DNA from 4 places in the Caballeronia sp. ATUFL_F1_KS4A genome. Region 2 is predicted to be linked to each of the others. Evidence: predicted binding sites of a transcription regulator. Region 2 holds the regulator's gene; each other region holds the start of a gene.
The links. Region 2 encodes FNR, which switches genes on or off when oxygen is low (the NO sensors DNR and NnrR bind a similar motif). Its sites were predicted from a motif close to TTGATNNNNATCAA; they were not measured.

Region 1: cyoA (ubiquinol oxidase subunit II) is a predicted target of FNR. The motif match lies at 6,134-6,147, and genes of this name have one in related genera.
Region 3: NCS03_RS17805 (OmpW/AlkL family protein) is a predicted target of FNR. The motif match lies at 4,089-4,102, and genes of this name have one in related genera.
Region 4: NCS03_RS27595 (isocitrate lyase) is a predicted target of FNR. The motif match lies at 1,735-1,748, and genes of this name have one in related genera.

Annotation. Positions count from the first base shown of each region.
Region 1 covers NZ_JALQEB010000035.1:134,493-142,318, reverse strand. The annotation lists gene NCS03_RS23285 (SDR family NAD(P)-dependent oxidoreductase) at 1-99, opposite strand, end outside; gene NCS03_RS23280 (MFS transporter) at 111-1,412, opposite strand; gene NCS03_RS23275 (2,4'-dihydroxyacetophenone dioxygenase family protein) at 1,469-1,996, opposite strand; gene cyoD (cytochrome o ubiquinol oxidase subunit IV) at 2,179-2,511, opposite strand; gene cyoC (cytochrome o ubiquinol oxidase subunit III) at 2,511-3,119, opposite strand; gene cyoB (cytochrome o ubiquinol oxidase subunit I) at 3,119-5,128, opposite strand; gene cyoA (ubiquinol oxidase subunit II) at 5,132-6,016, opposite strand; gene NCS03_RS23250 (hypothetical protein) at 6,385-6,609, opposite strand; gene NCS03_RS23245 (septal ring lytic transglycosylase RlpA family protein) at 6,714-7,238, opposite strand; gene NCS03_RS23240 (peptidoglycan DD-metalloendopeptidase family protein) at 7,293-7,826, opposite strand, start outside.
Region 2 covers NZ_JALQEB010000037.1:265,011-272,836, reverse strand. The annotation lists gene NCS03_RS24900 (outer membrane protein assembly factor BamB family protein) at 1-1,368, opposite strand, end outside; gene NCS03_RS24895 (hypothetical protein) at 1,355-1,702, shown strand; gene NCS03_RS24890 (hypothetical protein) at 1,949-2,131, opposite strand; gene NCS03_RS24885 (hypothetical protein) at 2,263-2,490, shown strand; gene NCS03_RS24880 (hypothetical protein) at 2,565-2,795, shown strand; gene NCS03_RS24875 (PAS domain-containing sensor histidine kinase) at 2,814-3,923, shown strand; gene NCS03_RS24870 (universal stress protein) at 4,008-4,475, shown strand; gene NCS03_RS24865 (response regulator) at 4,472-5,119, shown strand; gene fnr (fumarate/nitrate reduction transcriptional regulator Fnr) at 5,282-6,016, shown strand; gene NCS03_RS24855 (DUF1488 family protein) at 5,992-6,297, opposite strand; gene NCS03_RS24850 (hypothetical protein) at 6,392-6,703, opposite strand; gene NCS03_RS24845 (universal stress protein) at 6,756-7,202, opposite strand; gene NCS03_RS24840 (zinc-dependent alcohol dehydrogenase family protein) at 7,245-7,826, opposite strand, start outside.
Region 3 covers NZ_JALQEB010000030.1:41,063-48,888, reverse strand. The annotation lists gene NCS03_RS17835 (NAD(P)/FAD-dependent oxidoreductase) at 1-476, shown strand, start outside; gene NCS03_RS17830 (extensin-like domain-containing protein) at 473-1,183, shown strand; gene NCS03_RS17825 (HD domain-containing protein) at 1,185-1,874, opposite strand; gene NCS03_RS17820 (GlxA family transcriptional regulator) at 2,061-3,029, shown strand; gene NCS03_RS17815 (hypothetical protein) at 3,145-3,642, shown strand; gene NCS03_RS17810 (hypothetical protein) at 3,644-3,937, opposite strand; gene NCS03_RS17805 (OmpW/AlkL family protein) at 4,186-4,803, shown strand; gene NCS03_RS17800 (hypothetical protein) at 5,009-5,581, shown strand; gene NCS03_RS17795 (GFA family protein) at 5,578-5,973, shown strand; gene NCS03_RS17790 (zinc-binding alcohol dehydrogenase family protein) at 5,983-6,993, opposite strand; partial or broken gene NCS03_RS17785 (NAD-dependent protein deacetylase) at 7,173-7,826, shown strand, end outside.
Region 4 covers NZ_JALQEB010000040.1:15,555-23,380, reverse strand. The annotation lists gene NCS03_RS27605 (GntT/GntP/DsdX family permease) at 1-735, shown strand, start outside; gene NCS03_RS27600 (DeoR/GlpR family DNA-binding transcription regulator) at 790-1,599, shown strand; gene NCS03_RS27595 (isocitrate lyase) at 1,870-3,450, shown strand; gene NCS03_RS27590 (SRPBCC family protein) at 3,523-3,969, opposite strand; gene NCS03_RS31370 (hypothetical protein) at 3,962-4,438, shown strand; partial or broken gene NCS03_RS27580 (GNAT family N-acetyltransferase) at 4,422-5,132, shown strand; gene NCS03_RS27575 (FKBP-type peptidyl-prolyl cis-trans isomerase) at 5,169-5,567, opposite strand; gene NCS03_RS27570 (DUF4148 domain-containing protein) at 5,618-5,914, opposite strand; gene NCS03_RS27565 (MFS transporter) at 6,153-7,400, shown strand; gene NCS03_RS27560 (LysR family transcriptional regulator) at 7,458-7,826, shown strand, end outside.

The sequences.
Region 1 (7,826 bases), on a different contig from region 2:
GAGCGCCGCGAATTGCTGCGCGATGCCCGCGCCGATGCCCTGCGTGCCGCCGGTCACGACGACGGTCTTGCCCTTGAAGAGATCAGCTTGAAAAGTCATATCGGTGCGATTCATACGGCGGGAACGGGTTCGGTCTGGCGCTCCGCGTCCTCGATCGGCGCGCGCACGACGAACATGTAGACGAGCGCAGCAGCGAACGCGACGCCCGCGCTGATCAGAAACGCGTTCACGAACGAATGCGTCTTGTCGACGACGAGGCCCGTGATGAACGGCGCAAACGAGCCGCCGAAGTAGCCGCCGAAGTTCTGGATACTGCCGAGCGACGCGACCATGTGGCGCGGCGCGGCAACGGAAACGAGCGCCCACGCGGCGCCGCTCGCCATGTTGACGAAGAACATCGCGGCCGACAGATAGGCGATCGCGAGCGTCAGGTTCGGCGTGAACGCGGCGGGCACGGTGAACAGCGCCGCGCCGATGAGTCCCGAGCAGATCGGCCACTTGCGGCTGCGGATCGGGGCGACGCCGCGCGCCATCAAACCATCGGCGATGAAGCCCGAGGACAGCATCCCGAGCGTACCCGCGAGATACGGAATCGTCACGACCCAGCCGGTCTTCGCGATCGTCAGATGACGCTCGTGTTCGAGATACGCGGGCAGCCACGTGAGATACAGCCACACCATGTAGATCACGCCCATGAAGCCGAAGATCATGCCCCACGTCGTCGCCTTGCCGAAAAGGCCGCGCCATTCCGCGAACGTCATGTTGCGTTCCTTGCGCTGCGCCGGTTCGCCCTCGGTCAGATGCGCGAGTTCTTGCGATTCGAGCTTCACGTCCTTCCGGTTGCGATAGACGATGTACCAGCCGATCGACACCGCAATCCCGAGCGCGCCCATGATGATGAACATGTTGCGCCAGCCGAAGGACAGCAGAAGCACGGTGAGGATGGGCGGCGCGAGCGCGGGTCCGATGGTCGATGACGTGACGAAGATGCCCGTCGGCTTGCCGCGTTCGCGTTGCGCGAACCATTCGGACACGACCTTTGCGCCCGCCGGAAATTGCGGCGCCTCGCCGATGCCGAGCGCGATGCGCGCCGCGAGAAACTGATGCAGATTCGTGACGAGCCCGCCGAACAACTGCGCGACCGACCACACGAACATGCCGAGGCCGAGCATGATGCGCGCGCCAAAGCGGTCGAGCATCACGCCGATGGGCAACTGCGAGAACGCGTACGCGAACGAGAACGCGGAGAGCAGCAGGCCCATCTGCGAGGCGGAGAGGCCGAGCTCCTGCGTGACGGAGTGATTCGCGATCGAGAGCGTGCTGCGATCGAGATAATTCACGATGCCCGCGAGCGTCAGAAAAGTGAGCGCGACCCACTGAATGCGCTTCAGGCGCGGTGATTTTTCCAGCATGTTGTCTCCTCCGAATGCTCTGTCGAGTCTGTTAGAGGGTTGAGTTTGGGTGGATGCTAGCGAATGAATTGATCGACGAAGTCGGCACCGAGTCCGACCGATTCGTAATGCTTGCGGCACATGTCGACTTTGGTGAAGACGTCTTCGTAGCCGGTGTAGTTGCCGTACGGGTCGCAATAGAACATCACGCCGTTCACCTGGAAGTACGTGATCATTTCCTCGACGTCTTCGGGAACATAGAGCGTGTGCGTTTCGCCGGGCGGCTCGAAGACATAGCTGCCTTCGGTCGCTTCCCAGTCATGTTCGAGATAGCGCCAGCGGCCTTTGAGCACCATGCCGTGGACCGCCTGCGGATGACGATGACGCGACAGCACGCCGGATTTGCGCACGCGCAGGAGGTTCATCCAGTAGCCGGTCGACACGTTCAGACACAGCGGACGGAACCAGACGTTTTCGGCCTGCGGCACCCATTCGCGCTCGTCGGCAGGAATCGCGCTCGGCACGACGATTTCCTTTTGCGCTTCTTTAGGGAAGGGAAGTTGATACGGCGTCATGACATCCGCCGCGGGTTTTGGCGCGGTCATCGCGTCTCCTTGTCCATATTGTGGATTCGTGAATCAAATTATGGACAGATATTCTTCCTCGTTCCGCGAATTGTCAAGATTCTTCAACGGATGATGAATTCGTGCAGATACCGCCTTTTCGACGGACGAAAAAAAAGGCGGACCGGCAGGTCCGCCTTAGATCACGCGATGAAGCCGAGCGATTAGCGCGCCATCATCAGCATGTGCACGTTATGCATCACCCAAACCGTGCCGACGATAAGAATCAGCGACATGAGAATGGTGTAGGCAAACGAGATCGCATGCCAGCGCTGTCCCTTCGACGAGTTGACGTGCAGGAAGAACACCACATGCACGATCACCTGCACCGCGGCCAGCACGGCGAGCGCGACGATCGCGCTTTCGCCCTTGAACGCGCCCGAGGTCGCGGCCCAGAACGACGCCACAGTTAGCACGACAGCCAGCACGAAGCCGATGAGATAACCGCGCACGGTGACGTGCGGGAAATCGCTTGTTTCGGTATGAGCATGTGCCATCAGACGACGCTCCCAAGGTAGACGAAGGAAAACACGCAAATCCAGACGATGTCGAGGAAGTGCCAGAAAAGGCTCAGGCAAGCGAGACGGCGCAATTCGCGTTCGTTCATTTGCGGATTGCGTGCGATCTGCACGGCCAACACGACCAGCCAGATCATGCCGATGGACACGTGCAAACCGTGCGTGCCGACGAGCGTGAAGAACGCCGACCAGAACGCGCTGCGTTGCGGACCCGCGCCTTCAGCGATCAGATGCGCGAACTCCTGCATTTCCAGAAAGAGGAAGCCCGCACCCAGCAGGAACGTGACGAACAGCCACGCGAGCACCGCGCCCGACTTGCGGCGCGTCGCCGAGATCATCGCGAGACCGAAGGTCAGGCTGCTCGTGAGAAGCAGGCCCGTTTCGTACGCGACGTCCTTCAGGTTGAAGAGATCCTTGGGCGTCGGGCCGCCTGCGGTCTGCATCGCGAACATCGCGAAGGTTGCAAAGAGCGACGCGAACAGCACGCAGTCGGTCATCAGATAGGCCCAGAAGCCGAACACCGAATGCGACTGGTGCTCGTGCTCATGGCCATGCGCGTGTTGCGCGGATAGCGTCGATTGCGACATTACATTGCCTCCAGTTCGAGTTCGCGAGCCGAGCCGGCCTTCGCAGGCGTCTTCGGCGGACGATTGCGCTCTTCGGTCGACTTCACGGTCGCGGCCGGGATGATGAAGCCGGCGTTATCGCGGAAGCTGTAACCGATAGCCGTCGCGAAGATGCCGACCATGCTTGCAGCCGCGAGCCACCAGATGTGCCAGATAGCCGCGAAACCGAAGGCCAGCGCGAACAGGCCGATGACCAGACCCGCGCTCGTATTCGACGGCATGTGGATGTCGCGGTACGGACGCGTATCGATGCGGCCGTGTTCCTTGGCATCGGCGAAGTCGTCGAGTTCGCGCACAGCGGGAATATTCGCGAAGTTATAGACCGGCGGCGGCGAGCTGATGGACCACTCGAGCGTGCGCGCACCCCACGGATCGCCGGTGACATCGCGATACGCAGGCTGATTGCGGCGGATGATACTGACCACGATCTGCGCGACCTGGAACACGACACCCAGCGCGATGATGCCCACGCCCACGGCAGCGGCGATGAAGAACGGCTGCCACGACGGGTCGTCGTAGTGATTCAGGCGGCGCGTCGCACCCATGAAGCCGAGGATGTAGATCGGCACGAACGCGACGAAGAAGCCCACGAACCAGCACACGAACGCACTCTTGCCGAGCTTTTCATCGAGCTTGAAGCCGAACACCTTCGGCCACCAGTACGAAATGCCGGCGAAGTAACCGAACACCACGCCGCCGATGATCGCGTTATGGAAGTGCGCGATCAGGAACAGGCTGTTGTGAAGCACGAAGTCCGCGCCGGGAATCGCGAGCATCACGCCCGTCATGCCGCCCAGCGTGAAGGTGATGACGAAGCCGATGGTCCAGAGGATTTGCGAAGTCATCTGCACGCGGCCTCGGTACATCGTGAAGAGCCAGTTGAAGATCTTCACGCCGGTCGGGATGGAAATGACCATCGTCATAATGCCGAAGAAGGCATTGACGTTAGCGCCCGAGCCCATCGTGAAGAAGTGGTGCAGCCACACGAGGAACGACAGCACCATGATGCAGCACGTGGCCCAGACCATCGTCTTGTAGCCGAACAACGGCTTTTTCGAGAACGTCGCGACCACTTCCGAGTAAATGCCGAAGGCGGGCAGAACCAGGATGTAGACCTCAGGATGACCCCAGGCCCAGATCAGGTTCAGGTAGACCATCGGGTTGCCGCCGCCGTCGTTCGTGAAGAAGTGCATGCCGAGGTAACGGTCCAGCGCAAGCAGCGCGAGCGCGACGGTCAGGATCGGGAACGTCGCCATGATCAGCACGTTCGAGCAGAACGCCGTCCACGTGAAGACCGGCATCTTCATCCACGTCATGCCGGGCGCGCGCATCTTCACGATCGTCACGAAGAAGTTCACCGCGGTGAGCAGCGTGCCGACGCCGGACAACTGCAACGCCCAGATATAGTAGTCGACCCCGACGCCCGGATTGAACTGCGTCTCGGAGAGCGGCGGATACGCGAGCCAGCCCGTCGTCGAGAACTCGCCGATGAACAGCGACAGGTTGATCAGAATGGCGGCGACGGCCGTCATCCAGAACGACAGCGAGTTGATGAACGGGAACGCCACGTCACGCGCGCCGATCTGCAGGGGCACGACGAGGTTGAAGAACGCGACCAGCAGCGCCATGGCCATGAAGAAGATCATGATCGTGCCGTGGGCCGTGAAGATCTGGTCGAAGTGATGCGGCGGCAGATAGCCGGGCCCATCGAGCGCGATGGCCTGTTGCACGCGCATCATGACGGCGTCGGCGAAGCCGCGCACGAGCATCAGCCCGGCGACGACCAGATACATGACGCCGATGCGCTTGTGATCGACCGAAGTCAGATACTCGCGCCAGAGCCAGCCCCATTTGCCGAGTTTAGTGATAAGGCCGACCGTACCGAGCGCGAGGACCGCCATGAAGACGGTCGCCCCCATGATGATTGGCTCGTGGTACGGGATCGCCTCAAGCGTTAGTTTGCCGAACATGGCTTACCCCTTGGTTACACAATTTGCGCCTACGACCGAGTTGCCGTAGTTGTACTTCGCGACGATGTTGTTGAAGAGCTTCGGATCGACGGTCGAGAAGTAGCGCACCGCGACCTTTTCGCTCGGACGCGCGACGCCGGCGTAGACGTCCATGCTCAGATTCTCGGGCGCGTTCTTGACCTGCTTCAGCCACGCGTCGAAGTCTTTGTTGGACATGGCCAGTGCACGGAACTTCATGTCGGAGAAGCCCTTGCCGCTGTAGTTCGCCGAGATGCCTGCGTAGTCGCCTGCGTGATCGGCCATCAGGTGCAGCTTCGTCTGCATGCCCGCCATCGCGTAGATCTGGCTGCCGAGTTGCGGGATGAAGAACGAATTCATCACCGAATCGGACGTGATGCGGAAGTTCACCGGCGTGCCGACCGGGAACGCGAGCTGGTTCACCGACGCGACGCCAAGATCCGGATAGATGAACAGCCACTTCCAGTCGAGCGCCACGACTTCGACGTTGATCGGCTTGACTTCGGATTGCAGCGGCTTGTACGGATCGAGCTCGTGCGTGGTTTTCCACGTGAGGATGCCGAGGTACAGGATGATGGCTGCGGGAATCGCCCAGACCACGACTTCGATGGCCGTGGAATGCGCCCATTTCGGCGCATACGTGGCCTTCGTGTTGGACGCGCGATAGCGCCATGCGATGAACAGGGTGAGCAGGATCACCGGGACTACGACGAGAAGCATGGCGTAAGTCGCGGTGGCGATCAGCGACGATTCCGCTGCGCCAATCACGCCTTTCGAGTCCAACACCTCCAGCTTGCATCCCGAAAGACAAAGACTGGCTATCAACCCCGATAACAATGGCACTGCTAAACGTTGGGTATTTTCATTCATTGCATTCGCTGGTTTCGATGATCGAAGCGTCCCGGGAAGAACGCCGTTGCACGGCTTTGCGCCGCGTCAAGATCATGCCACGCGCGATTTTTCGCGATGACGCGAATGGTTGAAATTTTGTTTCAGATCAAGTTGATGCGACGGAGTGTCGCGCGAAGGCGGAACTTTTTGCCTACTCCGAAAGGAGCAGGCGAGTCTACAACGAAGGGATGGAATTGCGAGTGTGATAAAGCGACGTCAAAGCGTGTTCGAGCCGCGCGCGATGGATCGCCGCGATAACTTCGCCGGGTTCGATCGTCTCACGTGGTGAAGCCGAGCCGCGTGCCCGGGTGAAGCCACGGCCCAGGCGCCTTCTTCGGTTCTTCTCGCTAAAGCCCGGCGAGAGGCCGGGATTCCCGAATGGCATTCGATCGCTCGATTTCATCGCGCCGTCGCTGGCTCGCATCGGCAACGGCTTCGCGGTTCGAAGCGCTCCATGCGGACATGGTCGCCTGCATCACGTCGATCGGACTCCCCTTGGTGTCCATCGCGGCCAGGACGCAACCCAGAAGGTAGGTCAGCACGAACAGGAAGATGCAGGACCGGCGCGTCATGAGTTGCGGTGCATAGGCGGCAATGGCAGGAGCATTGCCTTGGTGAGCGGGAGGCGGGGGGACGCTGCCCGCTTGTGTGAGAGTCGAGACATGGGAGCGGCAGTCTACGACGGAGTATGGAAACCGGAATCGGTCGATAGTTCGACTTGGGCCGAACCACGCCGGACAATGCCCAGCGCAGCGGCTGCCCCGTATGACAGATCGATGATTCTGTTGCGTGAAACCGGACCGCGATCGTTGATTCGGACGAGGACGGACGGGCTCCCTCCCGGAAGCGTGACGCGGATCCACGATCCGAGCGGTAGCGTGCGATGTGCCGCTGTCATGGCATACATGTCGAAGCGCTCGCCGCTGGCGGTGCGTCGACCGTGAAACGTTCGCCCGTACCAGGATGCAATCCCGGCTTGATGGTACGCGCGCGCGGTCGGTGTCTCGTCCGGCCGGTCGGATGAAGTGATTTCGGTCGAAACGCAATCGTCGTTTGCGGATTGAACCGGCAGGCTCGACGCGCTCGCCGGTTGGTTTGTCGAAGCGCCCTCATTGCCTAGCTCCGACAGAGAGGCTGCACATCCGGCGATCAACAGGATGCAGGCGAAGGCGCTGAGGATGCGCGGCTGAAGCATGTTCATTCGGTGCATATCGCTTTGTTCGAGAGCAAGTAACCTGACCTGACGTTCGACGGATCACGAAGCGCAGTCGGAAAGGTAGGGGAGGGGATCGACTGGCTGACGATCCCGTCTCACCTCGAAAAGCAGCGATGGCTGACCATTCGTTTGAGCGCCCATCGTCGCGATGGCTTGCCCCTTCGTTACGTCGGCCCCTTCCTTGGTCAGAACGTTTTGGATATGGCCATAGGCAGTCAGGTAGCGACTGTCATGTTTCAGTATTACGAGGCTGCCGTAGCCCGCGATCTCGTTACCCGCATACACCACGCGTCCTCCTTTCGCCGCACGGATCGTGTCTCCCGCTGCGCCACCGATGACAACGCCCCGGACCCCGTCCACGCCGAAGCGCTTCAGGATTGGGCCCTTTATCGGCCAGGACAAGGAATCGGATCGGCAGCGTGTTGCGGTCACACTCCGCTGCGTGGAATCGTCCGAGCCGGCAACCGATGCCGATGGCGGACCGACCCGCAGCAGTTGGCCGTTCGTCAGTGGAGTGCTGGCGGAAAGCCCGTTCCAGGCGGCGATCGCGTTCGGGTCGCGACCGTAGGCGGC
Region 2 (7,826 bases):
CGCGTCGTAGGCATGCAGCACGGCGGTCGGCGTGGTGTTCTCGACGCCCCATACGATGCCGTCGGTATTGCCATTCGCGGAAATGACCGGCGCGAGGCCCGGAAAATTCCAGTTGCCCGCGGGACTCGTCGTCTGGCTCGATGCGCTCGTCGCGACCATCGCGTTGACGACGGGCAGCGCCTTCAGATGATCGCCCGCCGGGCCGACGTAGATCGTGTTGTTGTAGAACGCCGGCGCGGTGAACATCGGACCGGTGATCGTCGAGTAAAGCGGCTGATAGATGTGATCCGCGTTCGAATCGAACTTGCCCATCGAATCGCGGTTCACGACGTAGAGGACGCGCGTCTTGCCGCCGCCTATCGCGAGATGCTGCACGTTGCCGTTGATGTCGGTGACATCGGGCAGCACGAGCACGCCGCCCGAGCCGAGATCCAGATCCTGGTTCGATTCCACCACGGTGTTCGACGGCTCGAAGTAATCGTTGACCTGAAGCGCGAACGTCGCGCTCGGCGTGACCTTGAGGAAGCCGTTGCCGAAGTTGTTCCTGATCGGCATGTCCTGCGCGTTGATGGTCGCGTCGAACGTGCCGTTGCCGTCGAGGAAATAGATCGACGTGCCGTCCGATGCCAGGCCCGCGCCGCCCATCCAGATGCCGCCCATCTCGCCGTTCGGCGTGACGTTCAGGATGCCCGTCTGCTTGAGCGTGTCCGCGCTGTAGCCGATGAGCCAGCCGGTATACGGCAGCGTGTCGCAATGCGAGCTCCACGCCGTATAGACGACGCCGTTCAGCAGCAGCAGCGACGCGCGCTCGATGTACTGGCCCGGCGTGAACGGCACGACGCCGTTCACGCTGCCCGATCCGGTGCCAGGATACGAGCCGGTGATTTCGGTCGGGCCGCCGAACAGTTCGCCGCCCGTTGCGATGTCGATGGCGTGGATGCGCTGGTGATACGCGCCGCCGCTGTCCTTCGACATGCCGACGACATAGATCACGCCGTTGGGCCCGCGCGAGCGGTCGATGACCGGCGTCGCCGTGATGCCGATTTTCGGCGTGGTCTGGTCGCAGCCGTGATCGTCGCTCGGCACTTCGCCCGCGCCGAGCGTCGAGACTTGCCAGAGCACGGCGCCGGTGTCGGCATCGAACGCGTAGAGGGTCGCGTTCTCGGTCGCGACGTACAGCACGTTATGCGTGCCGCCCGCGATCGGCACGTTGGCCAGAAAGAGCGGTTGCGCATCGACGGCGCCATCGACGGCATAGAAGCCGAGCTTGCCGAACGTGGACGACTTCACGCTGGCGAGCGTGAGCCGGGTCTCGGCGAGCTGCTGCGCGGTGCGGCGGATGTCGTTGTGATACGTGGTGACATCCATCGGAGTCGATGCGGACGGCGAGTTCGTCGCGGGAGCGCTTGCGCTCGCGGGCGCGCTCGCGCCGTTTGCCGACGATGCGGCCGAAGGACTGGATGCCGACGCTGGGCTCGACGCCGACGCGGGACCGGATGCCGACGCGGAGCCGCCGGATGTCGAGGACGGATCGGAGGAGCTTCCTCCGCTGCATCCACCGATGATTGCTGCGATAGCGACTGCGATCACGCCAACCGATAAATGCCCTTTCATCTGCGATCTCCGTTCAGGAGGGGCCGGCCCCGGTGCAGTCGCGATTATTGTCTGCAACGGCTTAAAAAAGTGGACGACGGTCGGCTGAACGCTAGGCTTTGGCGGAACGGTCGGCGGGCTGTATGTATGCGTCTCACGAATTCGCAGACAGCGGAAAAAAACCCGGACGATCGGGCAGCCAGCGCGGACGTGCGGGCAGGACTGCAAGCGGACGTTAAAGGCACAGTAAGGCTCAGGACGGGACCCGATTCGTATCGCTATCGCAGCACTGTGCGGTCTTGCCCGATTTCGACAGATGTTTTCGAGGTGAGACGCAGATGAAACGCTTGACCGCTCAGGTGATGTGCCACCCGCTCGTCGCGATCGCGGCGCTTTTCGCAGCCGATCTGCTGATGCGCTCCGATTCGGGGCTCTCCGGCGCGATGTACGTCGTCGCGGCGAAGTCGGTATCGAGACTGTTCAACGCGATGCGCAGAGGCGCGACCCGATGCCCGCCCGATTGGTCGGACTTAAGCATTTGCATGGGAAAAGTAAAAAAGCTTAAATCGGATTAAGCGACAAAAATTGAACGGTTAGGCTTACTGCTTACGGAATGTAGGCAAACGTCAGAATTGCCACGCCGGCAAAACATTAGAACCTGAGAGAGCAATGAATCGACCCGACGACGTGATCTACAAAGGGCACGTACTGAGCGCGACCGCCGTCCCGGAGCAGGACAGATACGCGGCGATGCTCATCGTGCGAGAACCGGACGGCACGCGCCGTTCGAGCGGAATGCTCGGCGAATTCGCCAGCGAAACGGGCGCGGTGCGCTACGCGTTCGCTTACGGCATGGCCGAGATCGACTATCGACAGTCAGTGCAGAACCCGCGCTGATCCGCGCGCATTCGCTCTCACGCCGCGGCATGCCTGCCGCATAAGCCTTTCGATCATCTCCACCGGTCAAATCTATGATCATCTATCATCGGGGAGCGGCTTTTAAGCCCTCCGCCACCCGTGTAGGCAACGCGTTCGTCGCGACCGCGTCGATTCTCGAAGAGGACGGCCATGCCACCTCGCTCGGCAATCTCGGCGCATTCGCAAGCAAGGACGGCGCGCTCGGCTTCGCGGTGCGCTGCGCGACCGCGTTTCTCGACGGCGACGAGCTGCCCTTGCCGCCCTTTCAGATGATGAAGCAATAGCGCCGCAACGCGTCGACGTTGCAAGCGCATCCGCCCATTGCAACGATGATCGACTGCTCCGCGACCGAACCCGGCAACACGCCTTCGCTGCTGACGGTCGCACCTTTCCGTCTGCTGGTCGAAGCGGTCGAGGACTACGCGATCTTCCTGCTCGACGCGCACGGCCACGTCGCGACCTGGAACAACGGCGCGCGGCGGATCAAGGGCTATGACGCGAGCGATATCGTCGGCCGTCATTTTTCCGTCTTCTATCCGGGCGACGATATCGCCGCGCGCAAGCCGCACAACGCCCTCTCGACGGCGGCGCGCGTGGGCCGCGTCGAGGACGAAGGCTGGCGCATCCGCAAAGACGACAGCCGCTTCTGGGCGAACGTCGTCATCACCGCGTTGCACGATCCGTCGGGTAGTCTGATCGGCTTCGCCAAAGTCACGCGCGACATGACCGACCGCTTGCGGCTCACGGAACTGCAGCATGCGCGCGAGCTCTCCGCGCACGTACAGACGGCGCTGGAAAACGAGCGCGCGTCGATTGCCCGCGAGTTGCACGACGATCTCGGCCAGCAGCTTGCCGCGCTCAAAATGCAGTTGTCGATTCTCGACAGCACCGCGCCGAACGCGCGCTTCAAACAGCAGGCGCTCACGCAAATCGACACGATCATCGGTTCGCTGCGACGCATCGCGGCGGGCCTGCGTCCGCCCGTGCTCGACGATCTCGGCCTTTTCGCCGCAATCGACTGGCTCGTTTGCGATTACCGCCGCCGCTACGATCTGACGATCCATCTGGATATCGAAGGCGACGAGGACGGCTTCGAGGCGACTGCGTCCACGTCGCTCTTCCGGCTCGTGCAGGAAGCGCTGACGAACGTCGTGCGCCACGCGCGGGCATCGGAAGTTCGCATCGCGATCGTCTGCGCGTATGCGCGCTGCACGCTGACGATCGAGGATGACGGCCGCGGCGCGGATATCGAACGGCCGCGCGCGGCGGGCACGTTCGGCCTGCTCGGCATGGGCGAGCGCGTGCGGCAACTGGGCGGCGTCATCGAGTTTCGCAGCGCGCCGGGCGAAGGCTTTCGCGTCGTCGTGGACATTCCGCTTCATCGCCCCGCCGATGACGGGTCCGTTCCTTGACTTGCGTCAACCGTTTTGCATACGCCGTCCGTAGACTCGATCGCACACCCGCGACGCGCCAACACACCGGATCAGGAGATCGTCATGTACAACCGCATTCTCGTGCCCATCGACGGCAGCCCGACTTCCCTCCACGCCCTCGATGAGGCGATCAGGATCGCAAGCGCGAGCGCGGCGCAAATTCAGCCGCTCTTCGTCGTCGACATGCAGCCCGTTTCCTACGACGCCACGAGCGCGTTCTATCCCGGCCTGCGCGACGCATTGCTGGAGGAAGGCCGGCGGCTCGCTGCGACGGCCACGGAGCGCATGACGCAAGCGGGCGTCAAGGGCACGCCGCGCGTGTGCGAAGTCGAGTATCTCGGCGATGACATCCCGCAGCGCATCCGTCATTGCGCCGACGATTTCCGCGCCGATCTCGTCGTCATGGGCACGCACGGGCGGCGCGGCTTGCGGCGGATCGTGCTCGGCAGCGTCGCGGAAGGTTTCGCTCGGCTGTCGCGGTGTCCCGTTCTGCTGGTGCCGGGCCGCGAAACGGAAGAACCGAATCCATGACGACGAAAGTCCTGATCGCCGATGACCACGCGCTCGTGCGCGACGGCCTGCGCCATATCCTCGCGAACGCGCACGGCTTCGAGGTCGCCGGCGAAGCGAGCGACGGGCCGGGCACGCTCGCGCTCGTGCGCGCAACGGAGGCAGACGTGCTCGTGCTCGATCTGTCGATGCCCGGCCGCAGCGGCCTCGACCTGCTCAAGCAGATCAAGGACGAAAAGCCCGCGCTGCGCATTCTCGTGCTCACGATGCACGCCGAGCAGCAATACGCCGCGCGCGCGTTCAAGGCCGGCGCGTCGGGCTATCTGACGAAGGAAAGCGCGAGCGCGGAGCTGGTCGCGGCGGTCGCCAAGGTCGCGTCGGGCGGCGCGTACGTGAGCCTCGCGATGGCCGAACGCTTCGCGCAAAGCCTCACCGAACCTGACGATGCGCTACCGCATCAGCGATTGTCGAACCGCGAGTTCGAAGTGTTCCGGCGGCTGTGCGCGGGCGAATCCATCAGCGATATCGGCGAGGCGTTGTGCGTGAGCGCGAAGACCATCAGCACCTACAAGGCGCGCATCCTCGAAAAAATGCAGATTCCCCACGAAGCCGCGCTCGTGCGCTACGCGGTGCGCCATCAGCTTTTCGACGACGACAGCGCCTGAATCGAAGCGGCGCGTGTCGGCATTTCCCTACACGTCTTCCCGAATGCCTACGGCACGATCAGCCAGCACCGACATTTTTTCGAGACAGCGCACTCCATAATTGGACAGGTGACATGCGGGATCGCGCGTCGATGCGCGATCCGGTTCGACAGGAGGCGCAGCATGATTTCCGCGAGCGCAGACAGTCCCGGCATGCACGTCGACGCGAAGCCGCCGAGCACGCGTTGCTCGACGTGTTCGATGAAGCGCATCTGCATGCCGTCCGGCTTGTCGCCGGTCGATTATCAGCGTCTCGACGCGATGATCAGCTCGACGCGCTTCGTGCGGCGCGGCGAAACGCTTTTCCGCAGCGGCGATCCCTTCCAGAGTCTCTATGCGCTGCGCAGCGGCTGCTTCAAGACCGTCGTCATGCATCGCGAAGGACACGAGCAGGTCACGGGCTTTCATCTGGCGGCCGAGCCCCTCGGGTTCGACGGCGTGAGCACCGACCGCCACGCGTGCGACGCCATCGCGCTGGAAGACAGCGTCGTCTGCATCGTTCCGTTCGATCTGCTCGAATTGCTGTGCCGCGAAGTGAAGGCGGTGCAGCATCACGTTCATCGCATGATGTGCGGCGAGATCGTGCGCGAATCCAATCTGATGATGCTGCTCGGCACGATGACGGCGGAGCAGCGCGTCGCGGCCTTCCTGCTCAATCTGTCGACGCGCATGAAGGCGCGCGGCTATTCGCCCGCGCAATTCGTGCTGCGCATGACGCGCGAGGAAATCGGCAGCTATCTCGGGCTGAAGATCGAAACCGTCAGCCGCATGTTCTCGCGGCTGCAAAAGGCCGGCGTGATCGACGCGCGCGGCAAGGACGTGCGGATCCTCGATCAGGCGCGGCTCGAAGCAGTCTGAGCGCGCGCTTCGCGAAAGCGGAAAAATCCGCTGCGCAGCATCACCGACGTGCCGCCGACGCGGCTCAGCACATGTTCGGCGGCGCCTTCTATCGACGAGCGATGGCTCTCGAACGCCTGCTGCAGATCTTCCTCACGCCACGACGCCGCGCCGAAGTGATCCTCCAGCGCTTCGGCCGAAATGGTGCACTCGATCGGCTCACCGTCCGCGAAGGCGGCGAAAGTGAGCGAAGGGACATCGCCCTGATAGACGGGCGGCTGACTCGGAAACGTAACGATCATGCCGATACCTCGTGGAACGTTGATGCGACGCGAGCCGGCGCAGCGCATATCCACTTAGTCTTGGCCACGGTTTCGGAGCGCGTATTGATCTGGATCAAATCGCGTCTGGCGCGCCGCGCTGAAGCAGCAGCTGAACGGCGTCATCGAATGTATGACGCAGCGCCGCGTTCACGTCGGCGTGTGTGCTGCGTTGCACCGTGACCTGCTCGGAATCGCGCGTGAGCAGAACCAGTTGCGCGTCGAAGACGGTGCGTCCCGCGCGATCGAGCGACGCCTTGATCGTGAGCCTGCAATCGACGATGTCTTTCGCGACGCCCGCAAGCCGCACGAGTTCGACGCCCGCTTCGCGTTCGATCGCGCTCGAGCCCGCGAAGCCGAGGCAGGCGATCTGCATTCCGAGGCCCATGTCATTGTTCTCCGGTCAGGCCATCGCGCGGGCGCGCCTCACTCGTCGTGGCTCACGCGTCTTTCGCGACATGCTTCGGTGCGCGCGTGAGCAGCACCGGACACGTCGAGCGTCTGACGAACGCTTCCGCGACGCTGCCGAGCGCGAGCCTGCGCAACCCGGTCCGGCCATGCGTGCCCATCACGACGAGATCCGCGGGCATGTGCACCGCGCGGCGCTGCAGGCACTTCGCGATCGTATCGGTGACGTTGCGCGTCTCCGCGAGTTCCGTTTCGCATTCGATGCCCGCATCGATCACGCGCGCATACGCGATATCGAGCGCGTGCCCGCCTTCCTCGCGCACGTTCACGCGATACTGCGCCGGATACGACGAAAGCGCGGCCACGTCGATCACGTACACGACATTCACTCGCGCACGCGCGCCGATGCGGATCGCTTCGTCGAGCGCGCGTTGCGAGCACTCGCTGCCATCGAGCGCAACCAGGATTTTGCGGTACATCGTTTTCCGGCCCGCACGGCTTCCCGCTGAAGGCCGCCCACTTCAAATTTCGATGATGACCTTCAGCGCGTTCGTTTCCGCCGCGCGGCCAAAGGTGTCGTAAGCGTCGAGCGCGCGCGCGAGCGTGAAGCGGTGCGTGATGAGCTGCTTCGGCTGCAGCCGCCCCGCGCGCACGGTCTTGAGCAGCATCGGCGTGCTGACCGTATCGACGAGACGCGTCGTGATGCTGATGTTGCGATCCCAGAGCGATTCGAGATGCAGATCGGCCTTCACGCCATGCACGCCGACATTCGCGATGGTGCCGCCCGCCGCGACGATCTGCTGGCACAGCTCGAAGGTCGCCGGCACGCCGACCGCTTCGACGGCGCAATCGACGCCCGCGCCATCGGACAGACGCATGATCTCGGCGACGGCCTCCGTGCGCGCGATGTCGATGCACGCGCTCGCGCCGAACGTGCGCGCGATTTCGAGCCGATGCGCGTCGCGATCGATCATGACGATCTGCGCCGGCGCGTAGAACTGCGCGGTGAGCAAGGCGGCGAGACCGACCGGCCCCGCGCCGACTATCGCGACCGTGCTGCCCGGCTGCACGCGCCCGTTGAGCACGCCGCATTCGAAGCCCGT
Region 3 (7,826 bases), on a different contig from region 2:
CAGCAGCCGCGAATTCCGTCGCGACGATGAAGCGCGCGGTCGAAGCCGGTGAGATGTCGTTCGTCGTCGGCATGATCGAATCGCTCGATGCGCCCGATGGCGTGCTGCGCGGCGCACGCATCAAGCAGGTGGAAGGCTCGACCGATCTGGCCGTCGACAAGATCGTCGCGCTCTACGGTCTCGTGTCGGAGCTCGGGCCGATCGCGACATGGAATCTCGACGTGCGCGGCGGCCGCATCGAAGTGGATACGTCCAACTATGAATCGTCGCGGCCGGGCATTTTCGCAGTCGGGGATATCGCCAACTATCCGAACAAGCAGAAGCTCATTCTGTCGGGCTTTCACGAAGCGTCGCTCGCGTTGCGCAAGGCGTATTCGTACGCGTATCCCGAGAAAAAGCGCGTGCATGTACATTCGAGCTACGACGCCAAGCTCGCCGAGCGCGTGAGCGCGGCGCACACGGCCGATCACGCGTGATCGCACGCATCGTCGGATGGCTGTTGCTCGCGTTGCTCGCCGGCGCGGCGATGTTCGGCTACGCAGTCTATTCGAAACGCATCGTGCTGCCCGAGCGTTACGATCCGTTCGCACCGCTCGACGTGCGCGCGCCGCAAGGTCCGCTCACGCGCTTCAAATTATGGCGCACGATGCACGACGCGCAACGCTGCGATGCCGCGCTCGCGCGCTCGGGTCTCGTCTATCGCGAGATGGCCGATGCGACCGGACCGGGCGGATGCGCGCTCCAAAGCGTCGTACGCGTCACGCAATCGCAAGACGTGCGCTTCAGCGCGCCGTTTCTCGCGACGTGTCCGCTCGCGCTCGGCATCGCCTACTTCGAGCATCAATATCTTCAGGCGGCCGCGCTCGATACGTATGGCGAGCGCATCGCGCGCATCGAGCATGTCGGCAGTTATGCTTGCCGCAATGTGAATCATCAGCAGGACGCGGCGCTGAGCCAGCACGCGAGCGCGAACGCCATCGATCTGACCGGCTTCGTGCTCGATGACGGACGCCGCATCACGCTCGCTCGTTGGGACGATGCCGCGTCGCCCGACGGCCAGTTCCTGCGCCGCGTTCACGAAGGCGCGTGTCATGCCTTCGATACCACATTAGGCCCCGACTACAACGCCTTGCACAAGACGCACTTTCACGTCGACATGGGTCCGTATCGCGTTTGTCGCTGAACTACGCGTGTCGATGCGAAGGATTGCGGCACGTCGCATGATCGTGCGGCTGATCGTTCCACGCCGATCCGAGGATGATGCTGCAGAAGTTCAGGCGCCTGTAGTTCGGGTCTTTCAGCGCGAGGACATCGGCCTTGACGTTGCCGAAAGTGGATTCCGGCTTGGCGATCGTCCCTTTGGCGAAGGCGTCGATGATGCCTTCCTTGAAGTTCGCCTCGCGCGGATGCGCCGCGACGACGAGCCGGCGTTGATCGGCGCTGAACTCGTCGTAGGCGAGACCGAGCACATCCATCTCGACGCCCGCCGTGACGAGCGCGACCACCGGTTTCTTGTGCTGCGGAATGCCGGGCGTCGTGTGCAGCGCGATCGCATCCCACACCTGCTCGATCTCGCTTTCGCCGATGCCATGCCCGCGCAGGAAATCGCGCGCCGCGTTCGCGCCATCGACTTCGAAGCGGTCGTGCGGGCTGCTGTATGCATCGGTGAGGCCCATGTCGTGGAACATCGCGCCGATATAAAGCAGTTCGGGATCGTATTTCAGCCGCTTGCGTTCGCCCGCGAGCGCGCCGAACAGAAACACGCGGCGCGAGTGATGATAGAGCAGGTCGGGTTCCGTATCGCGTACGAGTTGCGTGGCTTCGCGCGCCATCTGGCTGTCGGGAATGCTGATGCCTGCGATGATTTCGCTCATGTTTGAAGCTCCGGAATGTGAGTCGATGAAAGACGCGAAGCGTCGTGCGTTGCTAAAATCGCGCAGCGCGTCCGATGCCTTCAGTCTCTTCAAAAGGCGCTCGCGTCTCAATCGAAACGACGCGTCGAACTCTGCCAGGCGCACGCCGTCTTCCGCCACGCGCGCTCATCACCGACTTTCTCTCCGATGCCGACAGTTGCAATCGCAATCTTTCAGGGCGTGCAGGCGCTCGATGTGGCCGGTCCCGTCGATGTCTTCGCGGAAGCGAACGGCTTCATCGCTGCCTCGGACGCGTATGAGATCACGCTTGTCGGACCGGAGGAGCGCATCGTGCGCGCGTCGAACGGCACGCGGCTCGTCGCGGATCTGCCGTTCGACAAAGCCGATCGCCATTACGGCACGGCGCTCGTCGCGGGCGGTCCGAGCCTTCCCGTCGATGAACCCGATCCGCGCCTCTGCACCTGGCTCGTCGATACGGCGTCGCGCTGCGAGCGTTACGGCTCGATCTGCACCGGCGCATTCGCGCTCGGTCACGCGGGCCTGCTCGACGGCCGCAATGTCACCACGCACTGGCAGAATGCGCCGCGGCTCGCGGAGCGTTTTCCGCGCGCACGCGTCGAACTCGATCGCATTTATATGCGCGACGGCAATCTCGTCACGTCGGCGGGCGTGACGGCGGGCATCGATGTCGCGCTCGCGCTCGTCGCCGAAGATCACGGCGCGCAAGTCGCGCTCGCGGTCGCGAAACGGCTCGTCGTATTCGCGCAGCGGCGCGGCGGACAATCGCAGTTCAGCCCGTATCTGAGCGCCCCCGCCGACCACACGTCGCCGGTCGCGAAAGTGCAGGCGTACGTCATGGAGCACATCGGCGAGCGGCTGTCCGTCGCGCGCATGGCGAGCGTCGCGGGCATGAGCGAGCGCAACTTCGCGCGCGCCTTCGTGCAACTCGCGCAGTTGACGCCGCACGAGTTCGTCGAACGGGCGCGCGTCGACGCGGCGCGCAATATGCTCGAAAGCAGCGACACGCCGCTGAAAACCGTCGCCTACGACTGCGGCTTCGGCACGGCGGACCGCATGCGGCTCGTGTTCACGCGGCGGCTCGGTGTATCGCCGAATGATTATCGACTGAGCTTTCGCACGCGCTTTGTGAAGTGATCGGGGCGCTGGCGCGCCGACGCGTGACGCCGGGTTCGCTAAAATTCGAGATGAACGCGGCCCGTGCGACAGTGCGCGCGCCGCAGAATCCACCCTCGACATATCGGAACAGCGAATGACGAAACAAGAGACCGCCACGCAAGATCCCTACGAACGACGCGCACTGCTGCTGCATCTCGGCGACGTGCTGGAGTCCGTGTTTTGCCTGAGCCAATGCGCCGACGAATACGCGAGCATCGGCGAAGCGGTGAAGGGCAACGACGCGCTCGCGGGCTTCACGCTGCTCGGCTTCGTCGACGCGACCATGCCGCCGCGCGATTTCATCCGCCGTGCATCGGGCGCGTTTTTCGTTTGGCCGAAAGCGCTGCTCGATGAAACGCTGAATCGCCCGATGCTGGCGAACACCGTGAAGCACGATCTCTTCGCGGACAACGCGAAGGGCTGGAACGCCTACATGGAAGAGCGGCGCAAGGAAGTGCCGTGGTTCGGCGAGGATCTCCCCGAAGTCGCAACGAGCGCGGCGCCTGCGCACGAAGCCACGCCGGCAGCGGAAGCGGAAAAGCCGTCGCGCTATTCGACGTGGCCGTGGCCGGACAAGCCGGCCGACGCGTGATCTACTGCTTCTTGCTCATGCCGCTCGCGCCCGAGTCGAAGCCGAGTCCGTTCGGCCGGTCGGGCGCTGCGCCCTTGCCCGATGACGTCTTGCCCGGCCGCGTCTTCAGCGCATCGCTGGCATTCGCGGCGGCCGCAGCGGGCGGCGTCACGTTTTTCTCCTGATACGCGGGCGTACTGTCGTAATCGAGCTTGATCGGTTTTTGCGGCGCCTGCTGCGCGCTCGCCACGACGGCCAATGTGCCGCCGAGCAGAATCCCCGTCATGCGCCCGAGTGTGCCGATTGTGGGTCTCATCTGCTTCCTCCCTTTGTTCTGCACGTTCTCTTCGTTCAGCAAGGCGCGGACCCGCCCGCAAGTGGCGCGCGGTCGCAGACCCGCCGATGCGTAAAGCATGCTTGTCCGCGCGCAAGGCTTGCCGCGATAGGCGGCGCGCGTCTGGCGCGCGTTGATTGTGGTCAAAGGCGCGACCGACCCTCGCTCGGACAATTCTCACTTTTAACGTGAGTGAGCTAAAAATGAGAAAGGGTCTCGGGGCAATCGTCATGGCATGCGCGGCGTTGTTCGCGGGCGCGGCGCAGGCGGCAGGCGACGCATCGTCGAGCGATGCGATGGGCGGCATCCACGCCGGCGATGTGCTGGTTCGCCTGCGCGCGATCAGCATTCAGCCCGATGTGACAGCGGGGGGCACGCTCGGCACGCTCGGTGTCAACGTCAACAACGCGATCGTGCCGGAGCTCGATTTCACGTACATGATCCGCGATGACATCGGTGTGGAATTGATTCTCGGCACGTCGCGGCATCAGGTGACGTCGAACATCGGCGGGCTTGGCGGCGTGGGCGTGCTGCCGCCGACGCTGCTCCTGCAATATCACTTCAATCACGCGGGGCGCGTGCGTCCGTATGTCGGCGCGGGCGTGAACTATACGTACTTCTACAACGACAAGCTCAAGGCGGGCGACACGCCGGTGTCGATCAAGCACAGCAGCTTCGGCCCGGCGTTGCAGGTGGGCGTCGACGTACAGGTGGCGAAGAATTTGTTCGTCAACGCCGACGTGAAAAAGATCTGGATGCGAACGAGCGCATCGGCGGGCGGCGCCGATCTCGGCTCGCTCAAGATCGATCCGTGGGTGATCGGCCTTGGCGTCGGCATGAAGTTCTGATGCGCGGTTCATCGCGGCAAATGTGCGCCGCGCCGCGCATCGTCTGAAAGTTGGCGGAAGATGCCAGTGCTTCTGGCGTGGACGGTTCGGCGGGCGCGGTATCCTTGACAGCAGGCCCGGCGCAGACTCGCGTCGCTCGAAGTGTGTCCGAGCGGCGCAAGAAACTGCAACGACTAATAAAACCGCATCGGGGAACTGCAAGCCAATGAGACCTTCCACTTACGCGGGATTCGTTTTGCTCGCGGCGTGTGGCGCCGCCTTCGCGCAACAGCCGCTCACCGTGCCAGGCCGCAGCCAGAGCGCGTGGCAGCAATCGATCGATAACGCCGCCTGCTACGGCTACGCCAATCAGACGACCAAAGTGAACATGGCGCGCGAGTCGCAAGCGCCATCGCGCGACGCTCAGGCGCAGCGCGACACGCGCACGCTCACGCCGCCGCGTCCGGTCGAGCCGCCGTTGCCGGCGAGTGCGGCGGGCGCATCGGGTGCGCTCGCGGCGTCTGCGGCGGCGCCTGCATCGGGCGCATCGGCGGCGATCGCCGCGTCGGGTGCGTCCGGCGCGACGGGCGTGACCGCCTTGCCGCATCCGGCATCCGGCGCGATGCCCGGCATGCCGGCGATGCCCGCATCGATGGCGGCGGGCGCATCCGGCGCATCCGACGCGATCTACGGCGGCGACATGAAGATGCCGCCGCTGCCGCCGCCCGAGCCGCCGATGACGCGCTACTGGCGCGCCTACAGCGAATGCATGCAGAACCGCGGCTACTTCACCCGATGAATCAGCCGCTTCACGAAGGCGGATGTGCGTGCGGCGCGGTGCGGGTGCGCGTCGCGGGCGCGCCGAAGGAAGTGAATCTGTGTCACTGCATGACGTGCCGGCGCATCCACGGTGCGCCGTTCGGCGTTTACGCGATCTTTCCGCGCGATGCGTTTGCCGTGACGGGCGACACGGTCGCGTGGGCGAGCTCCGCGACGGGCAGGCGGCATCATTGCCCGCTGTGCGGATCGCCGGTCTATCTGGCGTTCGACGGCGTCGACGAAATCGAGGTGCCGACCGGCATCTTCGATGAAACCGGCCTTTATCCGCCGCAGTACGAAATCTGGTGCAAAAGCGCCGAGCCGTGGCACGACGCGCAAGGACGGCCGCGCTTTGTACGCGGCGCGCCCTGATTCAACCCGTCAGCATTCGACGATCGCTTTCACGACGCCCGCTTTCGGATCGAGCAGCGACGAGAACTGCGTCGGCACATCGCTCAGCGTCAGACGATGCGTGTTGAGCGCATCCGTCGGCACTTCGCCCTTGCGCATCGCGGCGAGCACGGTCTCGAAGTCCTCGGGCGTCGCGTTGCGGCTCGCGAGCAGCGTCGCTTCGCGCTTGTGGAACTCCGGATCGGCGAAGGAGATGCGATCCGGCACGATCGACACCAGCACGTACTTCCCGCCGTGCGCGATGAATTCGAAGCCGCGTTCCATCGCGCGCGAATTGCCGGTCGCGTCGAACACCACATCGAAGAATTCGCCATTCGTGAGCGTCGACAGTTGTTCCTTGTCCTGCTCGCCGATCTGCACGGTCGCGTCCACTTTCAGTTCGCGCTTGCAGAACGCGAGCCGGTCTTCGCGCGTATCGAGCGCGGTGACGTTCGCGCCGCGCAGCCGCGAGAAGGTGATGGCCGCCATGCCGATCGGACCCGTGCCGACAACCAGCACGCGCTGCCCCGGCTGCACGTCCGCGCGACGCACGGCGTGCGCGCCGATCGCGAGGAATTCGACCATCGCGGCCTGATCGAGCGTGACGCCCTCGGCCTTATGGACGAATTGCGCGGGCAGATTCAGATATTCGGTGAACGCGCCATCGCGATGCACGCCGAGCACCTGAATGTTCACGCAGCAATTCGTCTTGCCCTGACGGCACGCGATGCACTTGCCGCAAGACAGATACGGCATCACGTAGACGGTGTCGCCCGCCTTCAGCCCGCTCGATGCGTCCGCTTCCTCGATCACGCCCGACAGCTCGTGGCCCATCACGCGCGGATACGACAGATATGGCTGATTGCCGGTGAAGATGTGCAGGTCCGTGCCGCACACGCCGACGCGCTTCACGCGCAGCAGCACTTCGTTGTCGGCGCGCTGCGGTTTCTCGCGCTGTTCGGCTTTCAGGGTTCCGGGCGTTTCGCAGATGACGGTCAGCATGCTGGATGTCTCGATATGTCGTTGGAGTGGGGCGTCCGTCAATCTAACGATGCGCGCCGATTTGGTCAAGCCAATTTCAATATCGAAAAAGTGGTAAGGCCGGATGCGCAGCCAGCGGCGCGGGCGGTTTCGCCTTATATTTCCACCAAAGCAAATCGCTCGGACAAGCGAAAAAAGGACGGCAAGTGCAGCAGCTTCATGAATTCGTCGAGCGGCATCCGCGGCTTTTCGTGCTGTCGGGCGCGGGCATCAGCACGGAATCGGGCATTCCCTGTTATCGCGATCGCGAAGGCCAGCGCACGGGCCGCGCGCCCATTCTGCTGAAGGACTTTCTCGGTTCGGACTACGCGCGCCGGCGTTATTGGGCGCGCAGCCTCATCGGCTGGCCGGTCGTGCAGAACGCGCAGCCGAACGCCGCGCATCACGCGCTGCGCGCGCTCGCCGCGCGTTCCCGGGTACATCGGCTCGTCACGCAGAATGTCGACGGATTGCACACGCGCGCCGGCAATCCCGATGTGATCGAGCTGCACGGCAATATCGGGCGAGTGCGCTGCATCGAATGCGGCGAGCGGCATACGCGCGCGGCCGTGCAGCGGATGCTGGAAGCGGCGAATCCGGATTTCGTCGGCTATACGGCGCCCGCGGTGCCCGACGGCGACGCGCATATCGAAGATCTCGATTTCGCCGCCTTCGACGTGCCCGGCTGCACGCGCTGCGGCGGCGTGCTCAAGCCCGACGTCGTGTTCTTCGGCGAGAGCGTGCCGCGCGCGCTCGTCGACGACGCGGCACGCTCGCTCGAAGCCGCCGATGCGATGCTCGTCGTCGGCTCATCG
Region 4 (7,826 bases), on a different contig from region 2:
TTCGGCCCGGCGCCCGATCTTTCGAAGGGCCCGGGCGGCACGCGCACCGATGCGGAGAACGCCACCGACGTGTCGCTCGCGCTGTCCGTGCTGTGCCTGCTGATTCCGCCCGGACTGATGCTCGCGGGCACCGTCGGGATGGACTACAGCACGAAGGGCACCGGGCAATACGTGTTCTTCCAGTCGCTCAACGATCCGATCCTGTCGCTGCTTGCCGCGGTGATCTTCGCGTTCTTCGCGCTCGGCATCAAGGCGCGATTCCCGCTCGCGGACATGCAGAAGATGATCGGCAAGGGCATCGCGCCGCTCTCGGCGATCCTGCTGATTCTCGGCGCGGGCGGCGGCTTCAAGCAGATGCTTACATCGATCCATCTGGACACCATCATCGTCACGCACACGGCGAGCTGGGCCGTGAGCCCGCTCGTGCTGGCATGGGTGATCGCCGCGCTGCTGCGCGTGTGCGTCGGCTCGGCGACGGTCGCGACGGTGGCGGCTTCGGGCATCGTCGCGCCGCTGCTTATGTCGCATCCGGGCGTCTCGCCGGAACTGATGGTGCTCGCGACCGCATCCGGCGCGGTGATGCTGTCGCATGTGAACGACTCCGGCTTCTGGCTTTTCAAGGAGTATTTCCAGCTGACGGTCTCGCAGACCCTGCGGACGTGGACGCTGATGCTGTGCGTGCAGTCGCTGGTCGGGCTCGCGGGGGTGCTGCTCATCAACATGTTCATCGGCTAAGATAGGCGACCCCCGGCGAGCCCGCGCGCCGGGGCGCTTAATGAAGGTTTTCTCATGTCGAGCCAGGCCAAACCCGATGCATCCGATGTCCCGCTGATTCCCGATCAGCGGCGCGAGGCCATGCTGCGCCAGTTGCGCCGGGACAAGGTGCTGTCGGTGCATCAGCTGATGGAATCGTTCAACTGTTCGCACATGACGGTCCGGCGCGATATCGCCGCACTCGAGGAAGCCGGATTCGTCTATACGGTGCCGGGCGGCGTGCGGATCGCGAGTCATCTGAACAGCGAGCCGAGCCATCAGTCGAAGGCGGTCGTCGAACAGCCGCAGAAGCAGGCCATCGCGCGCCGCGCCGCAGAAGGTCTGCGCTCCGGCATGTCGATCTATCTCGATGCCGGCACGACCATGCTGTCGTTCGTGCCGCATATCGTCGAGCTGTCGGACATGACGGTCGTGACCAACGACTTCCAGATCGTGCGCGAACTCGCCAGCGCGACGCATGTGAACGTCATACACATCGGCGGACAGCTCGATCACCGGAACCTTTCGAGCGTCGGCACGCTCGCGGCGGCGACGCTGCGTCAGGTCGTGCTCGACGTCGCGTTCATCTCGGCGAGTTCGTGGGACTTGCGCCGTGGCGTGACCACGCCTTCCGCGCCGAAAGTCGAAGTCAAGCTCGCTGCGATGGAAGCCGCCTCGCGCAACGTGCTCACGGTCGCGAGTTCGAAATACGGCACGGTCGGGCTATACAAGGTAGCGAGTCTCGAAAGCTTCGATCAGGTCATCACCGACGATGGCCTCGCCCCGGCTGCCGCAACGGGCATCCGTCAATCGGGAATCGATCTGGCGCTGGCCGCGGTCGAGTGATCCCGGCGGCTCGCCGCACGCATCCATTTTTCGAAAGCGCGTTTCACATCGCGGGACACGCGTCGCGCGTGCGGCGCTTTGACTTTTCGCGGCTTGAAAGCGTGTTTTGCATCGCAAAAACGATCGGCCATCTCGTTGATTTGAAACGATAAATACTGTCTTGTGTCTTATATAAGACTTGGCTCGCCAGCGAAGAAAGGGCATTACCATGTAGTCATGCGGTTTCGCTTCGACTATTCATCTAACGCGCTTTGTTCTTAGGAGAGTCACATGGCCCAGTATCAAGACGACATCAAGGCAGTTGCCGGTTTGAAAGAGAATCACGGCAGCGCGTGGAGTGCCATCAATCCCGAATATGCCGCGCGCATGCGTGCGCAGAACAAGTTCAAGACGGGCCTCGACATCGCGAAGTACACGGCGAAAATCATGCGTGCCGACATGGCCGCCTACGACGCTGACCCGTCGAAGTACACGCAGTCGCTCGGTTGCTGGCACGGATTCATCGGCCAGCAGAAGATGATCTCCATCAAGAAGCACTTCAACAGCACCGAGCGCCGTTACCTTTATCTGTCCGGCTGGATGGTCGCCGCGCTGCGCTCCGAGTTCGGTCCGCTGCCGGATCAGTCGATGCACGAAAAAACCTCGGTCAGCGCGCTGATCCGCGAGTTGTACACGTTCCTGCGCCAGGCCGACGCGCGTGAGCTCGGCGGCCTGTTCCGTCAGCTCGATGCGGCTGAAGGCGCTGCCAAGGCCGCCATTCAGGAAAAGATCGACAACCACGTGACGCACGTCGTGCCGATCATCGCCGACATCGACGCGGGTTTCGGCAACGCGGAAGCGACGTACCTGCTTGCCAAGCAGTTCATCGAAGCGGGCGCGTGCTGCATCCAGATCGAAAATCAGGTGTCCGACGAGAAGCAGTGCGGTCACCAGGACGGGAAAGTCACCGTGCCGCACGAGGATTTCCTCGCCAAGATTCGCGCGATCCGTTACGCGTTCCTGGAACTCGGTGTCGACGACGGCATCATCGTGGCGCGTACCGATTCGCTCGGCGCGGGCCTCACCAAGCAGATTGCCGTGACGCGCACACCGGGCGACCTGGGCGATCAATACAATTCGTTCCTCGATTGCGAAGAACTGACGGCGGACGAACTGGGCAATGGCGACGTCATCATCAAGCGTGACGGCAAGCTGCTGCGTCCCAAGCGCCTGCCGAGCAACCTGTTCCAGTTCCGCGCCGGCTCGGGCGAGGCGCGCTGCGTGCTGGATTGCGTCACCGCGCTGCAGAACGGCGCCGACCTGCTGTGGATCGAAACCGAGAAACCGCATATCGCGCAGATCGGCGGCATGGTCAGCGAGATCCGCAAGGTCATTCCGAACGCCAAGCTGGTGTACAACAACAGCCCGTCGTTCAACTGGACGCTGAACTTCCGCCAGCAGGCGTACGACGCGATGAAGGCCGCGGGCAAGGATGTTTCGGCCTACGACCGCGCCCAGTTGATGAGCGTGGAATACGATCAGACCGAACTCGCGCAGCTCGCCGATGAAAAGATCCGCACCTTCCAGGCCGACGCGTCGCGCGAAGCGGGCATCTTCCATCATCTGATCACGCTGCCGACGTATCACACGGCCGCGCTGTCGACCGACAATCTCGCCAAGGAATACTTCGGCGACCAGGGCATGCTGGGTTATGTGGCGGGCGTGCAGCGCAAGGAAATCCGTCAGGGCATCGCGTGCGTGAAGCACCAGAACATGTCCGGCTCGGACATCGGCGACGATCACAAGGAGTATTTCAGCGGCGAAGCGGCTTTGAAGGCGGCGGGGAAAGACAACACGATGAACCAGTTCTGATCGCGCTCGTACTTCACGCGAAATGACAAATGGCCCGATCGGCTTGCGCTGATCGGGCCATATTTGCGTTCATCAAGACCTACCGGGGAACGCGCCGCGCTGAATCAGGAATTCGTCCAGTTGCTCGAACGTTTCGGGCATTGCTTCGTCCATTCCCTCGATGGCGACGTCGAGCGCTTCCTTCGACGGATACAGCTCGTGCATCACGAGCAGCGTCTTGCCATCTTTCTCTTCGAGGGTCACGGTCGTGACGGCGCCATCGTCGCTTTCCTCGTTGGTCCAGACGAGGCGCGCATCCGGAACCACGTCGAGGTATCTGCCGAAGAACGCCATGGGCGCCGATGCCTCGGGATGAGCGAACGCCAGCCGATAGCGCCCGCCGACACCCACGTCCTGTTCGCACGAGAGCAGGGTCGCACCGCTCGACTTCGGCACCCACCATTGCCTGAAAAGCTCGGGCGTGGTCCACGCTTCGAACACGAGCCGCGGCGGCGCGTCGAAGATTCGCGTGATGACCATCTCGAGCTCGGACTTGCGCTCCGATGCGGTGCGGTTGCTCGTGCGGGCGGGCTCATTTTCTCTGCTTGCGACCATCACGTTTCTCCTTGCGTTTGAGTTCCTCGATGACCGTGCCCAGCGCGTCGAAACGTTCATGCTTTCATGCACTGTCGATGCTCCGGCCGTTCGCCGCCACGAATGCGATGGTGAATTGTGCGCCACCTTCTTCGCGATTGACAGCCGCGATCCGCGCGCCGAATCCGTCGACGATGGGCGACGTGATCGCGAGCCCGAGGCCGGTCCGTGTCCGCGCGGCTTGGTCGTGACGAGCGGATCGAACAGATGCGCGAAGTTTTCCGAAGGCGAGGTTCGCGGCACGCGCCGCATTCCGAAATTTCAGAATCGCTCGATTTTCGATGGGCGAGCTTTTAGACTGCGAGTTGCCCTTTCACGCAACCGGAGCGCCTTCACGCATGACGAGAACCAATGAATATCAGCAGCCGATCGGCGAAGCGGTAACGGACTGGAAAACGCGTGAGCGCCCGGCGCGCATCGGCATCGACGGCAGGCATTGCCGCATCGAGCCGCTCGACTTGGATCGCCACGCGGCCGATCTCTTCGATGCCTACGGCCGCGCGCCGGACGGCAGCGACTGGACTTATCTTTTCGTCGGGCCGTTCGCGGATTTCGAAACCTTTCGCGACTATCTGGCGAAAGCCGCCGCGTCCGCCGATCCGCTGCATTACACGGTCATCGATTCGGCGACCGGCAAGGCGGTCGGCACGCTCGCGCTGATGCGGATCGAGCCTGTGCATGGCGTCATCGAAATGGGCAGCGTCACGTTCTCGCCCCTGCTCAAGCAGACGCGCATATCGACGGAAGCGCAATATCTGCTGATGCGCTATGTTTTCGACGATTTGGGCTACAGGCGCTACGAATGGAAGTGCGACAGCCTGAACGCGCCTTCGCGCAAGACGGCGCTTCGGCTCGGCTTCGAGTTCGAAGGCATCTTCAGGCAGGCGATCGTCTACAAGGGACGCAATCGCGATACGGCGTGGTACGCGATCATCGATAAGGACTGGCCGCGCATCCGGCGCGGCTTCGAACGCTGGCTCGCCGACGATAACTTCGACGTGAACGGCAGGCAGCGTGCATCGCTCGCGCAATTGCGGGACGAGGCCGCTTAGAAAGCGCATCGTCCGCGATTGCGCGTGCGTCGATTACTTCTTGATCTCGAGCAGTTCGACTTCGAACGTCAGGTCGCTGTTCGGCGGAATCGTGCCGACGCCGCGGCTGCCGTAGGCGGTTGCGGCCGGGCAGGTCAGCTTCGCCTTGCCGCCGACCTTGATCTTCTGCACGCCTTGCGTCCAGCACGGAATCACGCGGTTGAGCGGGAAGGTCGCGGGGCCGCCGTGCTTGCTCGAGCTGTCGAATTCGGTGCCGTCGGCGAGCGTGCCGCGATAGTTGACGCTCACGGTGTCGTCGGCGGTGGGTTGCGCGCCGGTGCCTTGCTTGAGGTGCTCGACGACGACACCCGACGGCAGCTTCTCGGTGGTGTTGGCGGCGAACGCGGTGGTTGCGATGGCGGATGCGGCGAGCAGAGCGATGACTGATTTCATGCGATAACCTCGTTGAACGGAAGGGCCATTATATCGACAGCCCTTTGGCCTCAATTCGTCCGCGCCTCCGGGCATTCCGTCCGGTACCAGATATCGACCTGACGCTGCGCCGCATGCAGATCGTCGGGATAGTACGGGTCGAAAAATTTCGACGGATCGTAGCCCGCTCGTTCGAGCGCGGCCAGTTCGCTCAGATTGCGCTCGCGCGTCAGCGGCGCGTGGTTTCTGAGCGCGGTGAGATCGCGGCATTGCGCAGCGCTCAGATTCGGCGCGCCTGGCTGCGAGCCGCCTGCGGCACAACCGGCGAGCGCAATGGCGAGCGCCGGGATCATCGATAGTGTTTTCATGTTGCGTTTTCCTCCGGTTCGGGGCGTCTATCGGAAGTATCCCTAGTTGAGCGGAAATCCGCTCGAACTGCTTCGCGCAGCCCGGCGAGCGCTGCAGCCGCGCCATTGTTTGCGAATCGCGAACGACGCATTCGGCGGTTCGCCCGTTCTTTTCGAAGCGCGTCTGAGTCACCCTCTGTTGCGTCGACGATGCCGCATTTCAACCACGCGGCGCGCGATTCTGACTCAGGAGACAAAGATGACCTCGAACCGGTGGGATACGTCCTACGAATGGAAGGCCGTGACGCTGCTTGCGCTCGGATTCGGCCTTGTCGGCCTCGATCGATGGCTGATCGCGCCGCTCTTTCCGGCAATGATGAAGGACCTGCATCTCACCGCGCAGGATGTCGGCAACTGCATCGGCATACTGGGGCTGTCGTGGGGCGTGTTCGCCGCGCTGATGGGCGGCATCTCCGACAAGATCGGACGTCGCAAAGTGCTGATTCCCGCGATCATCGCGTTTTCGCTGCTATCCGGATTTTCGGGTGTCGCGGGCGGCCTCGCCAGCCTGCTCGCCGTGCGCTCGCTGATGGGCGTCGCCGAAGGCTCGTTCTGTCCGACGAGTTTCGCCGCGACCGCCGACGCCTCGCATCCGAAGCGGCGCGGCTTCAATCTCGGGCTGCAGCAAAGCGGATTCGCACTCTTCGGGCTTGCGCTTTCGCCGATCATCGCGACGCAACTGCTCAACGTCGTGTCGTGGCGCTGGGTGTTCGCGCTCGTGTCCATTCCCGGCTTGATACTCGGCGTGCTGATGTTCTTCGTGATTCGGGAACCGGCGTCGGCGCCTGCGCAACAGCAGGCCGCGAAGGGCAACTGGCGCGACGTGCTGAAGAGCCGCAACATTCCCGTCGCGATGGTCGCGCTCTTCTGCGCGATGACGGGCGTCTTCGTGCTCGGCGCGATGCTGCCGCTTTACCTCACCGACTATCTCGCGCTCGACACGCAGCGCATGGGCATCGTCGTATCGGCGATTGGCTTTGGCGGATTCGTCGGCCAGTTCGCGTTGCCGGGACTCTCCGATCTCGTCGGACGGCGGCTTGCGAGCATCGCCGGTTTCGCGGGCACGGCCGTCATGCTGTACGTGTTTCGCGGCGTCGGGGCGCAGCCGCTCGTTCTGTTCATCGTGCTGTTCGTGGCGTCGTTCTTCACGCTCGGCCTCGTTTCGCTGCTGTCCGGGCCGGTCGCGACGGAAGCGGCGCCGATCGGCATGGTGTCGACGGCGATCGGCATCGTCGTCGGCGCGGGCGAGATCTTCGGCGGCGGCGTGGCGCCCGCGATCGCGGGTTTCGTCGCTACACGATTCGGAATCCAGAATATTCTCTGGCTCCCGATCTGCGCGGTGATTCTGGGCATCGGCGTGAGCCTGCTGCTCGAAGAGACCGCGCCCGCCCGCGTGCGCGGAAAAGCGCGCGGCGTGGGGCTCGTCGGAGGCGAGCAGCCCGAGTAAGCGCATACGCGCGCTGCGGATACACTGACATGCTGGACACGCTCGAAAGGGACCAGCATGGATCGTTTTCTCAGCATAGAGGCCTTCGTGCGCGTGGCGGAGACCAGCAGCTTCGCGGAAGCGGCGCGGCAGCTCGGCGTCGCCAGTTCGGTCGTCACCACGCGCATTCAGCAGTTGGAGAAATTCCTCAATGTGCCGCTGTTTCATCGCAGCACGCGGCACGTCAGGCTATCCGATGTCGGCGAGGCGTTCTATCGAGACTGCGCGGAAGTGGTGGGGCGCGTCAACGAACTGACCGACCAGATGCGCGAGTTGCGCGCGACACCGACCGGGCGGCTGCGCATTCAGATGTTGCCGGGCTTCGCGCTCGGTCACTTCGGCGCATCGCTGGCCGAATTCAATCGACGGTATCCCGGCATCCAGCTC